2 regions of the Janibacter sp. YB324 genome follow, and region 1 is predicted to be linked to the other one. Evidence: riboswitches for the same ligand, from Rfam matches in the RefSeq annotation. Region 1 holds a riboswitch; the other holds the start of a gene.
What was found. Region 1 has a riboswitch for cyclic di-AMP ahead of H7A72_RS15720 (C40 family peptidase). Riboswitches for the same ligand answer to the same signal wherever they lie in the genome.

Region 1 (6,965 bases):
CGAAGCCGTGGTGCCCGCCGAAGTCGTGGTCGTGGAAGCTGCCGTCCTCGCGGTCGAGGTCGGCGACGGCCACCCACCCGCCGGCGTCGAGCAGCTCGGCGAAACCGGCGAGGACCCGGTCGAGGTCCCCGACGTGGTGCAGGACGTTGGAGGTGACCACGAGGTCGAAGCGCTCGGTGGGCACCGGCTGGGTCTCGAGGTCGAGGTCCCACACGCGCGTCGGCGAGGGCAGCGTGCCGGTCGCGACCTTGTCCGCGAGGACCTGCCGCATCCCCGAGGAGCTGTCGGCGACGGTCACCTCGACCTCCGGCAGGTGCGGCAGCAGCGCGGTGGTCACCAGGGCGGTGCCGGCCCCGTAGTCGAGCAGCCGCAGCCGCGGACGAAGGGGGACCCGCCCCGCGATCGCCGCCGCCACCTCACCCGACTGGCGCACCTTGTCGGGGTCGTCGTCCCAGGTCGCGGCCGTGTCGTCGAAGTGCCGCGCGTCCCCGTCGTGCCGGCGATCGTGTCGGTGGTCTCGGTGCCCTTGGTCAGCTTCGCCCATGCCCCCCACCCTGCCAGCAGGCACCGTCAGCCAGCACCTGACGAAGGGGGCTTCCCCGGGTGACCCTCCGCGGGTATATCTTGCCCACGAGCGCGCCCGTGGGGGAGCGCCTCCGCCGTTTCGTCATGGGGAGAGCAGACGTGCGCACCACCATCGCCAGGACCACCATCGCCGGACTCGTCATGTCGGGGGGCTTCGCGCTGACCTTCGCCACGCCTTCGGCGGCCGCCGTGCCGAGCGACCTGTGTGACGCGGGCACGACCTTCGCCGTCACCAGTGCCGAGGGCGTCGACGCCGCGCTCGTCAGCTCGGTGCGCGAGGCGCTCACCGCCCGCGGGCTCTCGGCGGCCGACGGCGACGCCGACGTCACGGCCGTCATCGCGCCGGCGTCCGAGGTGACGGCAGGCGGCGACGCATCCGTCATGGCCGTCGCGCTGACCGCGGGTGAGCCCGACCCGTCCGCGACCGTGGAGGGCCGCGACTGGGCCCGGGCCGCGTGGACCGATGGTGCGACCCCGGTCAACTCCCTCCTCGACGCGTCGTGCGGGGCGGCTGCGCCCGACGCCGCCGACGACACCCCGGCCACGGACTCCGAGGCCGACGGCGCGGTTCCCGCGTCGGCCGACGAGGCCTCGGCGGCGGACGCCCAGCAGGCCGCGCCGCTGGCCGCCCCGCAGTCTGCTCCGGCCGCTGCCCCGCAGGCGGCCGCCGCTCCGGCCGCTGCCCCGCAGGCGGCTGCCGCTCCGGCCGCTGCCCCGTCCGCTCCCAAGGCTCCGGCTGCTGCACCCGCAGCGCCGGCGGCCCCCAAGGCCCCCGCCACAGCGCCGAGCCGGTCATCCGTCACCGTCTCGGCCTCGTCGGCCGCGCCCTCCGTCACGACCGCAGACAAGGACTGCCCCCGACTTCTCCTCGCAGGCCGAGGCGCAGACCTTCTTCACCGCCAACGGCGGCCCGGCGATCGACCGTCACCGCCTCGACGCCGACAACGACGGCATCGCGTGCGAGACCTACTTCGGCACCGACGGCTCCGACGCCGCAGACCGCTCCCAGGCCCGCACGATCAACGCCGGTGTCCCCGACGTCGCCGGACCCAACACCTTGGGCCTCCTCGGCGGCGGGCTGCTGGTCCTGAGCGGTATCGGCGTCGCCGTGCGCGCTCGTCGCGCCAGCTGATCGGGCGCGGCACCCTGAGACGACTCGCGCTGCTGCTCGTCGCCCTCGTCCTCGTCACCGGGGGCGCGGCACTGACGTGGTGGTCGGTCGCGGGCGGCGAGGAGCCGGTCGCGGCGCCGGTCCCCAGCCAGACCTTCGCGGTGGCGTCGCCGACCCCGGACCCGACCCGCACGGCGACCGTCGCCGCGATCCCCGACGACCCGGCGCCGTCCTCGAGCACCCCGGCCGGCTCCTCGTCGAGCACGAGCCGGGAGCTCGTCATGTCGCCCGACCGCATGGGTCCCGATCGTCTCTACGTGCCCTCGCTCGGGATCTACGCGAGCCTCGACGGCGTGAAGTTCAGCAGTGGGTCCCTCGACATCCCGCGGGAACCGTGGCGGGTCGGTCGCGACGTGTGGTCCGCCCCCCTCCGCGCCGGCGCGGGGACGACCCTGCTCGCCGGGCACGTCGACCTGTCCGGGACCCCTGGTGCCCTCGCGCGGCTCAGTGACGCCCGTCCGGGAGCGCTGGTCCACGTCACCGACGGCGCGGGTCGTCGGTCGACCTTCGTCACGACGAGCCTGCAGAGCTACTCCAAGGTATCGCTGCCCCGCTCGATCTTCCGGGTGGACGGCCCCCGCCAGCTCGCCCTCGTCACCTGCGGCGGCCCGGTGATGACGATCGACGGGGAGCAGCACTACCGCGACAACGTCGTGCTCACGGCGGTGCCGGCGAGCGGCTGAGCGGACCCGACCGTCCCCGTCCGGGACCCCGGTTGCCCCTCCGGCCCCGACTCAGCGCTTCGCGTAGAGCCCCTCGATCGCCTCGGCGCGCTGGGTCTCGATGACGTGGCGCTTGAGCTTCTGCGTCGCGGTCATCTCGCCCGAATCCTCGGTGAAGTCGTCGTCGAGGACGACGAACTTCTTGATGCCCTCGGCCTTGGAGACCAGCTCGTTGGCTTCGTCGACGACGCCCTGGAGCTCGGCCTGCGGGTCGGCGGGGCGCTCCGCCTCCGGGTCGAGCGTGATGAGCGCTGCGACGAAGGGCCGCCCCTCGCCGACGACCATTGCCTGGGACACGAGCGGGTGGGACCGCAGCACGTCCTCGAGCGGGCCGGGGACGACGTTCTTGCCGCCGGCGGTCACGATGATCTCCTTGGCCCGGCCGGTGATCGTCAGGTAGCCCTCGTCGTCGAGCGAGCCGAGGTCACCGGTGGCGAACCAGCCGTCGACGATCGACGACCGGGTCGCCTCGTCGTTGCCCCAGTACTCGTCGGTGACGACGGCACCGCGGACCTCGATCGCCCCGTCCTCGCCGATGCGCACCTCGTTGCCCGGCAGCGGCCGGCCGACGGTGCCGACGCGCTGCTGGCCGGGCCCGTTGACGGTGATCGCCGCGCAGGTCTCGGTCAGGCCGTAGCCCTCGTGGATCGGCACGCCGACGCCGCGGAAGAAGTGGCCGAGGCGCTCGCCGAGCGCCCCGCCGCCGCTGATCTCGTACATCGTCTCCCCGCCGAGGGCCGCGCGGACCTTGGCGTAGAGCAGCCGGTCGAAGACCGCGTGCAGCACACGCAGCCGCAGCCCGGGGCTGCCCGGGCGCGGGTCGTCGCCCACGGCCCGGCTCCAGTCGATGGCGACCTGCTCCCCCTTCGCGAAGACGGCGGCGGAGACGCGGCGCCCGGCCGCCTTGGCGCGAATGCCGGCATGCACCTTTTCGAAGACCCGGGGTACGCCGACGACCATGTGCGGACGGAAGGAACCGAACTTCTCGACGATCGTCGAGAAGTCGGACCAGAAGCCGACCGTGGCGCCGGACTGCGCGGCGATGTAGGCGACGGAGCGGGCGAGCACGTGCGCCATCGGCAGGAACATCAGGATGCGGCGGCCGGGCGCCCCGACCTCGCCGATCGGGTGTGCCAGGCAGCCGGCGACCTCGGCGGCGAGGTGCCGGTGGGTGAGGACGACCCCCTTCGGCCGACCGGTGGTGCCGGAGGTGTAGACGATCCCGGCGAGGCCGTCGAAGGTCACTGCGTCCCGGCGCGCGTGCACCTCATCCTCGGCCACGGTCTGACCGCGCTCGGCGAGGGTGGCGAGGGCGCCGTCGTCGATGACGAGGACCTCGACGTCGAGACCGGTGGCCAACTGTGCCATCGCCGGCGTCTCGACGAGCAGGACCCGCGCGCCGGAGTCGCGGACGATCCACTCGAGCTGGCTGCGCGACGACGACGGGTAGACGGGGACGGTGCCGGCCCCGGCGTTCCAGATCGCCTCGTCGAGCAGCAGCCACTCATAGCGGGTGTCGGCCATGAGCACCACACGGTCACCGGCGGTGACGCCGGTTGCGATGAGTCCCCGGACCGTCGCAACGAGGCTCTCGAGGTGCTCTCCGGCGGTGATGGTCTGCCAGTCGCCGTCGACGACGTGGCTGAAGGAGGGATGCTGCGGGTCCTCCTGCGCCCGACGCCAGGGACGAAGGGGGAGCAGGTCGCGGTCGGTGAGCTCGAGGGCTTCGCCGGTGGCGTGGGTGGCGGGCACGGATGACCTCCTGGGACGACTACACGTGTAGAAAGGGCCAGTGTCTCACGCGCCTTCGGCACCCGAGCACGACAAGGCCCCGACCGTAGCGGTCGGGGCCTTGTCGTGCGAGCCGCTCGGGAGCGGCCTGCGCGGGGTCGCTCAGAAGCGGCCGTAGGTCACGTCATCGGTCCAGATGTCGCGCTCCTGCACCGGCGACTCGGAGTTGCCCGCGTCGATGATCTTGCCGTCGCCGGCGTAGATCCCGTTGTGGTACGCGGGGTTGCCGAAGAAGACGATGTCACCGGGCTGTGGGTTGGAGACCGGGGTGGCTGCAGCCTGCTGCTGCTGCGTCGTGCGCGGGATGTCCTTACCCGCCTTGTCGTAGACGTACTGCACGAAGCCGGAGCAGTCGAAGCCCGCGGTGGTCGTGCCGCCGTAGACGTAGGGCGTGCCGGTGAGGCTGCGCGCGGTGTTGACGATCGACGAGTCGGAGGCCGGGGCGCTGGCCGAGGCCTGGGCGGTCTCGGCGGTGCCACCGTCCGCGGACTGGGCACCACCGGTCGAGCTGGAGCCGCCGCCGGTCAGGCCCAGGGCGGAGCCGGTCTCGGGGCCGACGATGCCGTCGGCCGACAGACCGTTCTTGGCCTGCCGGCTCTTCACGGCCTGCTCGGTCAGGGACCCGAAGACGCCGTCGGCACTGACGCCGACCTTGTCCTGGATCTGCTTGACGACGCTGCCGGTGTCGCCGACGCGCACGTGGTCGGAGAGGGAGGTCGAGCCGCTGGGAGCGACGGAGTTGCCGGCGCTCTGCGCGCCGCCGGTCGAGGCGGTCTGCGAGGTGGCCGGGGCCGGAGCCTCGGGGCCGCCCTGGGCTGCCGCGCTCGTGGCGGTCATCGTCGATGCCCCCAGGCCGAGAGCCGTGGCGGCGAGGACGCCGGCGCCCGTGCGCTGTGCCGCAGAGCGGTGGGCGCGGGGGGCGGCGTGACGTGCGGTGTAGAACATGGTCATGCTGTCTCCTCTCGCCTGCGGAGTTAGCTGTCGGGTTGGGATGGAGACCATCCCGCCCTTCGACCGGGCGATGCCCCGCCGTAGGACTTCACCCCGAGGCCGTGTGGCCAGAGGTTGGGTCCTCCGCTCCTACCGGTGCTGCTGGGGTACCCCGTCGAGGTGGTAGGACTCGGCGTCCTCGACGGCGTCCCGGCAGTGGCCGGGACCGCGTTCGACCATAGGTCATATAGTCACGAAATGGTAACGCGGGTGGCGAAACCCGTTGTGCACCAATGACGCAGGGGCAGCAATGACGAAGGGGGCCCCGACCGTGATGGTCGGAGCCCCCTTCGTCGTGGGGTGCTGGGGTCAGCGGACGCGGCCGTAGGTCACGTTGCTCGTCCAGATCTTGCGCTTGGTCGTGTCGACGCGCGCGTTGCCGGCGTCGTACATCATGCCGTTGCCGGCGTAGATGCCCATGTGCCAGGCCGGCGCGCCGAAGAAGACGAGGTCGCCGGGCTGCGGGGAGTAGACGCGGGTGGTGGCGCGACGCTGCTGCTCGGCCGTGCGCGGCAGGCTCTTGCCGTGGCGGGCGAAGACGTACTGGGTGAAGCCCGAGCAGTCCCAACCGGACCGCGAGGTGCCGCCGTAGACGTAGGGCGTGCCGACGAGGCTGGCCGCCGTCGACAGGACCGAGGAGGTGGAGACCGAGGACCGGGTCGTGGTGCGCGAGGACACGGTGGAGGTCGAGCGCAGGCCCATCTTGGTGCCGGTGCGGGGGCCGACGATGCCGTCGGCGACGAGGCCGTTGCGCTTCTGGTAGCGCTTGACCGCGGACTGGGTCATGGGGCCGAAGATGCCGTCGGCGCTCACGCCGACTTTGCGCTGGACCTGCTTGACCAGGCTTCCGCGGTGGCCCCGCTTGACCAGGCCGGAGAAGGTCGTCGCCGAGGTGGCCGACGAGACGGAGGCAGCCGCGGGAGCGCTGACCGCAGAGGGGGCAGCGCTGGCGCCGGGGGCGGTGGCCGCGGCGGTGCCCAGGCTCACGGCGGCGACGGCGACCATGCTGGCGCCGGCGCGGTGGGGGGTCTTGGTGCTCGGGGCGCGGTGGCGCCCGGCGTAGAACATCGACATGGGATCTCCTCCGCCTGCGGAGTTAGCTGTCGGGTTGGGATGGAGATGAGCATCCCGCCCAGCGGTCATGCGACCGCGTGGACTTCACCCCGAGGCACTGGGGCCGAAAAAATGGGTCCCCCGCTCCTGCCGTGGTGTTCAGGGACCACCCGGCTGGCAGGACTCGGCGACCTGGTGGTGACCCCGCAGTGTGGGGTCGAAAAGAAGAATAGGGCATCGGGACACGGTTTGGTCACGGCCCTGTGGAGATCTTTTATCGGTCCCGGCGTGTCTGTGGCGCCGGGCGCTCGCGGCAGGCGCCGGCCCGCCTCAGTCGGTGCCGTGCACCGCCCGGTGCAGCTGCGCCATCTCCTCGTCCATGCGCGCGGCCGTGGCCGCCGCGTCGTTGATCCGCTGGCGCAGGTGGGCGGGCACGTCACCCTCGTACTTGTAGAAGATCTTGTGCTCGGTGCTCGCCCAGAAGTCCATGGCCACGGTGCGGAACTGCACCTCCACCGGCACCTGGACGGGCCCCGACGAGAGGAAGACGGGGATCTCGAGGATGACGTGCAGCGACCGGTAGCCGTTGGGTTTGGGGTTGGCGATGTAGTCCTTGACCAAGCGCACGGAGATGTCCGCCTGCTCGGTGAGGG
Region 2 (6,965 bases), 570 kb from region 1:
GGGGTCCTGCCCGCCGGGGCGCTCGTCGCCCGCATCGGGGAGCGGGCCACGCTCGTGCGCGCCGGGCTGCTCGACATCGTCGCCCTGGCGGTCGCCGGCTGGGCGCCCTCGCTGTGGCTCATGGGCGTGGCGCTCCTGCTGAGCGGGTTGGCGTCCTCGGCCTTCTTCCTCGCCCGGCAGGGCTACATGATCGACGTGCTGCCGCAGCGGCTGCTCGCCCGCGGCATGTCGCTGCTCGGCGGCTCGATGCGCGCGGGGCTGCTCCTCGGGCCGGTCCTGGGCTCGGTGGCGATCGCCCCCTTCGGCCTGCAGGGGGCCTACGGAGTGGCCGTGCTCCTCGCCGTCGGCTCGGTGGTCACCGTGCTCACCGCGCCCGACCTCACCGGCGACCACGAGCGGGCCCGGGCCGGGGAGCCGCACACGGGGGTCCTGCGGGTCGTGCGGCAGCACGCGCGCCTCCTGCTCACCCAGGGCATCGGCGTCACGGTGATCTCCGCGCTGCGGCAGTCGCGGTTGGTGATCCTGCCCCTGTGGGCGGTGCACATCGGGCTCGACGGCGTCGACTCCTCGCAGATCTTCGCCGTCGCCGGCGTCGCCGAGCTGCTCCTCGTCTACCCGGGAGGCTGGGTCATGGACCGCCTCGGCCGGGTGTGGGTCGTCGCGGTGCTGCTGTCGGTGGTCTCGACGTCCTTCCTCGCGCTGCCCCTCGCCGGCACGAAGGGGGAGCTGCTCGCCGTGGCCCTCGTCATGGCCCTGGGCAATGGTCTGGGGTCCGGCATCGTCATGACCCTCGGGGCCGATGCGGCGCCGGACCGCGACCGCGCGCAGTTCCTCGGCGCCTGGCGGCTCATGGGCGAGCTCGGCCACGCCGGCGGCACGCTCGGGCTGAGCGCCGTGACGGCCCTGGTGTCGCTGCCGGTCGCGGCGGTGGTGCTCGGCGCGACCGGGCTCGTCGGGCTGGGCTGGACGAGCCTGTGGGTCTCGCGAGCCGACCGGGAGCGCGGCAAGGCATGATGGAGCCGTGAAGGATCTCATCGACACCACGGAGATGTACCTCCGCACGATCTTCGAGCTCGAGGAGGAGGACATCCCGCCCATGCGGGCCCGCATCGCCGAGCGGCTGGGGCACTCGGGTCCCACCGTTTCGCAGACGATCGCGCGCATGGAGCGTGACGGGCTGGTGAGCCTCGGCGAGGACCGTCGCCTCGTGCTCTCCGACGAGGGCCGGCTCCTCGCCACCCGCGTCATGCGCAAGCACCGCCTCGCCGAGCGACTGCTCGCCGACGTCATCGGCCTCGAGTGGGAGCACATCCACGACGAGGCCTGCCGCTGGGAGCACGTGATGAGCGAGCGCGTCGAGCGCAAGATCCTCGCCATGATCCCCGAGCACCGCGAGTCGCCCTACGGCACCCCGATCCCCGGCCTCGACGAGCTGCTCGCCGGCGGCGACGAGGCCCCGGCCGACGACTACCTCGAGGGGCTCTCCAGCCTCACCGACGTCGTCGACGGCGGCCTGACCGGTCCCTTCCGTGTGCGGCGCATCGGTGAGCCGGCGCAGGAGGACCACGAGGCGCTCGCACTGCTCACCGAGGCCCGGCTGCGCCCGCGCGAGGTCGTGCGCGTCACTCCCGAGGACGACCGCATCATCGTCGCCCGTGACGGCGCGGCCCCCTCCGACGCGGTCTCGCTGCCGCGCGACGTGGCCGTCCACGTCTTCGTGGAGCAGATCGCGCCCTGACCGCGTGCGTACCGTGCCGTGACCTCGGTGTGACATTTTCGTGATCGGCAGGTGCGGTCGGGAGGTCCGCCTCCCCTGGGCGGATCCGTCACGCGGACGACAAGTCCTGCCACCGCACCGACGGTAGTGAGAGCACCGCATGGCAGGAGCGGGGGACCCACTCATGGGGCATCGCGGATGCTCCTCGGGGTGAAGTCCCGGGGCGTGCGGACCGCTGGGTCGGTCCGGTGCCGCGGGACCGGACCGCACCTCTGGCCCGAACCCGACAGCTGACCTCGCAGGCGGGACAGAGGTATACATCGTGTCTCACAACGTCGGGCGCCACCGCGCTCCTGAGCGCTACAACCCCCTGACCGAGATCGGCACCGTCATCAGCCAGACGGGCACCCCGCTGGCCAAGGGCTCCGCCGTCCTTCGCCGCCTCCGGTGGTCTCGTCGCCGCCATCGCCATCCCCGCGCAGGCGAGCACCGCCGCCGACCAGGTCGACGCCACCCCGGTCCGGGCCGCTGCTGCCCCCGCCGCCCCGGCTGCCGCGGCCGTCACCGCGCCGAGCGCCCCGGCCACCTCGACGGCCGCGACCTCCGCCTTCGGCAAGATCGAGGTCGAGCCCGTCGCCAAGCCGACCGGCCCCACCCCCTACCAGCTGCGCATGCGCGCCGAGCGTGAGCAGGCCGCGCAGGAGCGCGAGTCCGAGGCCGCCAGCCGCTCGCAGGAGCGCCAGTCGCCCGCCCCGCAGGCGAGCACCTCGACCCCCGCCGCCGAGACCGCGGCGCCGGCCCCGGCCGCCTCGAGCAATGTCATCGAGATCGCCAAGCAGTACATCGGCACCCCCTACGTCTACGGCGGCTCGACCCCCGCGGGCTTCGACTGCTCCGGCTTCACGCAGTACGTCTTCGCCAAGGCCGGCAAGTCCATCCCGCGCGTGACCACCGCCCAGCAGGCCGCCGCCACCCCGGTGTCCAGCCCGCAGCCCGGCGACCTGGTCTTCTTCGGGTCCCCGTCGTGGCACGTCGGCATCTACGTCGGCGACGGCATGATGATCGACTCGCCGCGCACCGGCTCGTCGGTCTCGATCCGCCCGATCTTCGACGGGGTCTCCGGCTACGGCCGGGTCTGACCGCCGACCCGACAGGGGGCGAAGGGAGCAGCTGCTCCCTTCGCCCCCTGCGTCATGTCGTCAGGACTGCTCGCGCTGCCGGTCCTGCTCCTGCATCCGTCGGTAGGCGGCGCCGAGCTCGTCGTGGTGGAGCAGGCCGTCCTCGACGATGCCGGTGCGGTAGCCGGCGCGGCCGAGGATGTGTGCCGTGACCGGGGCGGTGAGGGCCTGGGCGCCGACGACGATGAGCAGCGTGGCGACCGAGGCCCAGGTGCGCACCGTGAGCGCCAGGCCGAGCAGGATGAGCAGCAGGCCCAGGGTCTGCGGCTTGGTGGCGGCGTGCATGCGGGCGAAGAAGTCGGGCAGGCGCACCAGGCCGATCGCGCCGACGAGCGCCAGCGTGGCACCGAGGAGCAGGCTGATCGCCCCGGCGAGGTCGAGGATCTGCGCCCAGCTCATGAGGCATCGTCCTTGCGGGCCATGAAGCGGGCGACCGAGACCGACCCGACGAATCCGGTGAGGCTGAAGACGACGAGGATCGGCAGCGTCCCGGCGTCACCGGTGCGCACGATCTGGGTCGCCATGATGCCGATGACGATGACGATGACCACGTCGAGGCTCAGAGCACGGTCGAGGGTGGTCGGACCCCGCGCGATGCGCACGAGGACCAGGCCGGCGGCGGCGAAGAGCAGCCCGAGCCCGATCGACAGGATGATGCTCATGCGACCTCCTGCGTGCAGATCGAGATCTCCTCGGGGGTGCCGATGGCCCGCACGACCCGGGTCTCGACGGCCAGGACGTCTCGGCGCAGCTCCTCCACGCCCTCGGGCGTGGTGACGTGGAAGCCGTGGACGTAGAGGACGTTGGCGCCGCGTCTGGCCTCGACGACGATCGACCCGGGCACGAGGGAGACGAGCGCGGAGACGATCGTCATGTAGAACTCCGATTGCGTGCGCATCCGGACCTCGACGATCGAGCCACCTTGGCTGGGGCGGCGGCTCAGGGTGGCGCCGGCGATCTGGACCGCGGCGCTCACGAGGTCGACGAGGAAGCGCCCGATGAGCAGCAGGAGGCGCCACGGGTGGATCCGCCCGAAGTACTGGATCGAGGGCAGCGGGAAGATCTGCGTGACGACCGCGCCGATGATCAGGCCGTTGACGATGTTGCCCAGGGTGATGCGGTCCCAGAGCAGGACCCACACGACGGCCAGGGCGATGATCGCCCGGGGCTGGAAGCCGCCGCGCCGACGGGTCGCCGGGGTCGTGTCGATGGCGGTGTCGCTCACGGCGCCTCCTCGGGCAGGACGGCGCGGACGTAGGCATCGCTGGAGAGCATCTGCCGGGCCGCCGCGTCGGTGTAGGTGAAGAGCGGGCCGGCGAAGAGCGAGAGCCCCAGGCTGAAGGCGACGACCGCGGCGGCCGCGCCCAGCATGAGCGGCGGCATCGGCCGCTCGACCTGGGTCACCGCCGGCGGCGGGGCGATCGGGGTCGAGGGGCGCTGGGCCGCGACGGCGGCGCCGATGGCGTCGCTCAGGCGCCCGAAGCTCGGGGTGAGCGTCGGCATCTCGAAGGTCTGGTCCTGGCCCTCGACAGCACGCGGCCGCCAGAAGGCCGCGCTCCACGTCTTGGCCACGGCGTAGAGGGTGAGCAGCGAGGTGACGACCGAGCCGACGACGAGCGTCCAGGCGATGACGCTGCCGTCCTGGGTGCCGGCCTGCAGCAGGCCGACCTTGCCGACGAAGCCGGAGAAGGGCGGGATGCCGGCGAGGTTCATCGCCGGGACGAAGAAGAGGACGGCGAGCACCGGGGTGCTCGCGGCGAGCCCGCCGAGGCGGTCGATGACCGTCGAGCCGCCCACCCGCTCGATGAGGCCGGAGATGAGGAAGAGCGCGGTCTGCACGGTGATGTGGTGGGCGATGTAGAAGATCGCCGCCGACACCCCGGACTCGCTCGCCAGCCCGATGCCGAAGAGCATGTAGCCGATGTGGCTGACGAGGGTGAAGGAGAGCATCCGCTTGATCCCCGGCTGGGCCACCGCCCCGAGGATGCCGATGATCATCGTCAGCAGGCCGGCCCCCATGATCAGGTGGTGCAGCGGTGACTCGGGGAAGAGCAGGAACTGGGTGCGCACGATCGCGTAGACGCCGACCTTGGTGAGCAGTCCGGCGAAGACGGCCGAGACCGGCACCGGCGCCGACGGGTAGGAGTCGGGCAGCCACGCCGACATCGGGAAGACGGCCGCCTTGATGCCGAAGACGGTGAGGAGCATCAGCTGCAGCGCCAGCGAGACCGTCGAGTCGATCTCGGGCAGGCGAAGGGAGAGCTGCGCCAGGTTGACCGTGCCGGTCGCGGCGTAGACCCCGGCGATCGCCGACAGGAAGAGGAAGGAGGAGACCATCGAGACGATGACGTAGGTCGTCCCCGCCCGGATCCGGGTGCCGCTGCCGCCGAGGGTCAGCAGGACGAAGCTCGCGAAGAGCAGCATCTCGAAGCTGACGAAGAGGTTGAACAGGTCGCCCGCGAGGAAGGCATTGGACACGCCGGCCGAGAGCACGAGATAGGTCGGGAAGTAGATCGCGAGCGGCGAGTCCTCGTCGCCGTCGGCGACGCCCTGCCCGATGGCGAAGACGAGCACGACGAGGATGACGAAGGAGCTGATGAGCAGCATGAGCGCCGAGAGCCGATCGGCGACGAGGGCGATGCCCAAGGGTTCGGACCACGCGCCGAGCCACAGCGCGATGGGTCCGTCGTGGTGGGTGGACCACATGAGGGTGGCGGCGACGGCGAGGCTGGCGGCGAGCACGACGATGCTGATGGCGACCTGCACGCGCGGGTGACGGCGGGCGACCAGGGTGAGGGCGGCACCGAGCAGCGGCAGCAGCACCGGCATGGGCAGGAGGTTGGCCACGGTCATGCGGTCGCGTCCTCCTCTTGGGCCTCGGTCGTGGACTGGGTGTCGTCGTCGTAGGTGCTGGAGACCTCGTCGCGTTCGGCGAGGCGCTTGATCAGCTCGTCCTCGGCGTCGTCGGGGACGTCGTCGCTGCCGGTGATCCGCCACTGGCGGTAGGCGAGGGAGAGGACGAAGCCGACCGAGGCCAGGGCGATGACGATCGCGGTGAGCACCATCGCCTGGGGGAGCGCGTCGCTCATCTCGTCGGCCGGTCGTGCACCGACGAAGGGGGCTCCCTTCGCCGGTCCGGAGACGACGAGGTAGAGCGTGGCGACGCCGTTGGACGCCAGGACGATGCCGAGGAGCAGGCGGGTGAGCGCTCGCTCGAGGAGCAGGTAGACGCCGGTCGCGATGAGGAAGCCGGCGACGACGACGAGGCTGAGGTTGGGTGCGATGGCGTTCATGCGGTGGCCCCGTCCTCTTCGGCCTGCTTGTCGACACCCGCACCGAGCGAGCGAACGACGTCGAGCGCGAGCCCGATGACGATGAGGTAGACGCCGATGTCGAAGAACATCGCGGTGACGAGCTTGACGTGACCCCAGACGGGGACGTCGAACTCGACGACCGCCGACTGCAGGACGGTGCCGCCGAAGGCGAGCGGCGCGAGCGCGGAGATCGCCGCGACGGCCAGACCGGCCCCGAGGACGAGACCGGCGCTCACCGGGGCGGCGCGGTCGAGCTCGGCGCGACCGCCGGCGAGGTAGCGCACGAGCAGCGCCAGACCGAGGACGAGGCCACCGGCGAAGCCACCGCCGGGCTGGTTGTGGCCGGAGAAGAGGAGGTAGAGCGAGAGCGCGATCATCACGTGGAAGACCAGCCGGGTGGCGGTCTCGAGGATGACCGAGCGGCGCTCGCGGGGGAGCGACGCGGTGATCGGGCCCTGGTTGCGCCGGCGGGTCCACGAGCGCTCGACGTCCTGGGTGCGCACGAAGACCAGGCTGGCGATGCCGGTCGCGGCCGCGACGAGGACCGAGATCTCGCCGAGGGTGTCCCAGGCGCGGATGTCGACGAGGGTCACGTTGACGACATTTTGTCCGTGGCCGAAGTCGTAGGCCTGCTCGGGGAAGGCCTTGCTGATCGGCTCGTGGATGCGGGCATTGGCCGCGACGACCGTGAGGGTGGAGATCGCCGCGCCCATGGTCCCGGCGAGGGCGAGGCGCCACAGGCGGCGGCGCGAGCGG

Region 2: linked by a shared signal. The riboswitch ahead of H7A72_RS01985 (C40 family peptidase) and the one ahead of H7A72_RS15720 (C40 family peptidase) in region 1 are both predicted to bind cyclic di-AMP.

The regions. Positions count from the first base shown of each region.
Region 1 covers NZ_CP060120.1:3,191,177-3,198,141, reverse strand. The annotation lists gene H7A72_RS15740 (class I SAM-dependent methyltransferase) at 1-544, opposite strand, end outside; gene H7A72_RS17270 (excalibur calcium-binding domain-containing protein) at 1,049-1,717, shown strand; gene H7A72_RS17265 (class F sortase) at 1,858-2,439, shown strand; gene H7A72_RS15725 (long-chain fatty acid--CoA ligase) at 2,491-4,230, opposite strand; gene H7A72_RS15720 (C40 family peptidase) at 4,372-5,220, opposite strand; cyclic di-AMP (ydaO/yuaA leader) riboswitch at 5,217-5,405, opposite strand; gene H7A72_RS17025 (NlpC/P60 family protein) at 5,569-6,333, opposite strand; cyclic di-AMP (ydaO/yuaA leader) riboswitch at 6,330-6,512, opposite strand; gene H7A72_RS15710 (GTP pyrophosphokinase family protein) at 6,643-6,965, opposite strand, start outside.
Region 2 covers NZ_CP060120.1:395,589-402,553, forward strand. The annotation lists gene H7A72_RS01975 (MFS transporter) at 1-1,014, shown strand, start outside; gene H7A72_RS01980 (metal-dependent transcriptional regulator) at 1,022-1,738, shown strand; cyclic di-AMP (ydaO/yuaA leader) riboswitch at 1,862-2,037, shown strand; gene H7A72_RS01985 (C40 family peptidase) at 2,389-2,856, shown strand; gene mnhG (monovalent cation/H(+) antiporter subunit G) at 2,917-3,294, opposite strand; gene H7A72_RS01995 (monovalent cation/H+ antiporter complex subunit F) at 3,291-3,557, opposite strand; gene H7A72_RS02000 (Na+/H+ antiporter subunit E) at 3,554-4,120, opposite strand; gene H7A72_RS02005 (Na+/H+ antiporter subunit D) at 4,117-5,748, opposite strand; gene H7A72_RS02010 (Na(+)/H(+) antiporter subunit C) at 5,745-6,188, opposite strand; gene H7A72_RS02015 (Na+/H+ antiporter subunit A) at 6,185-6,965, opposite strand, start outside.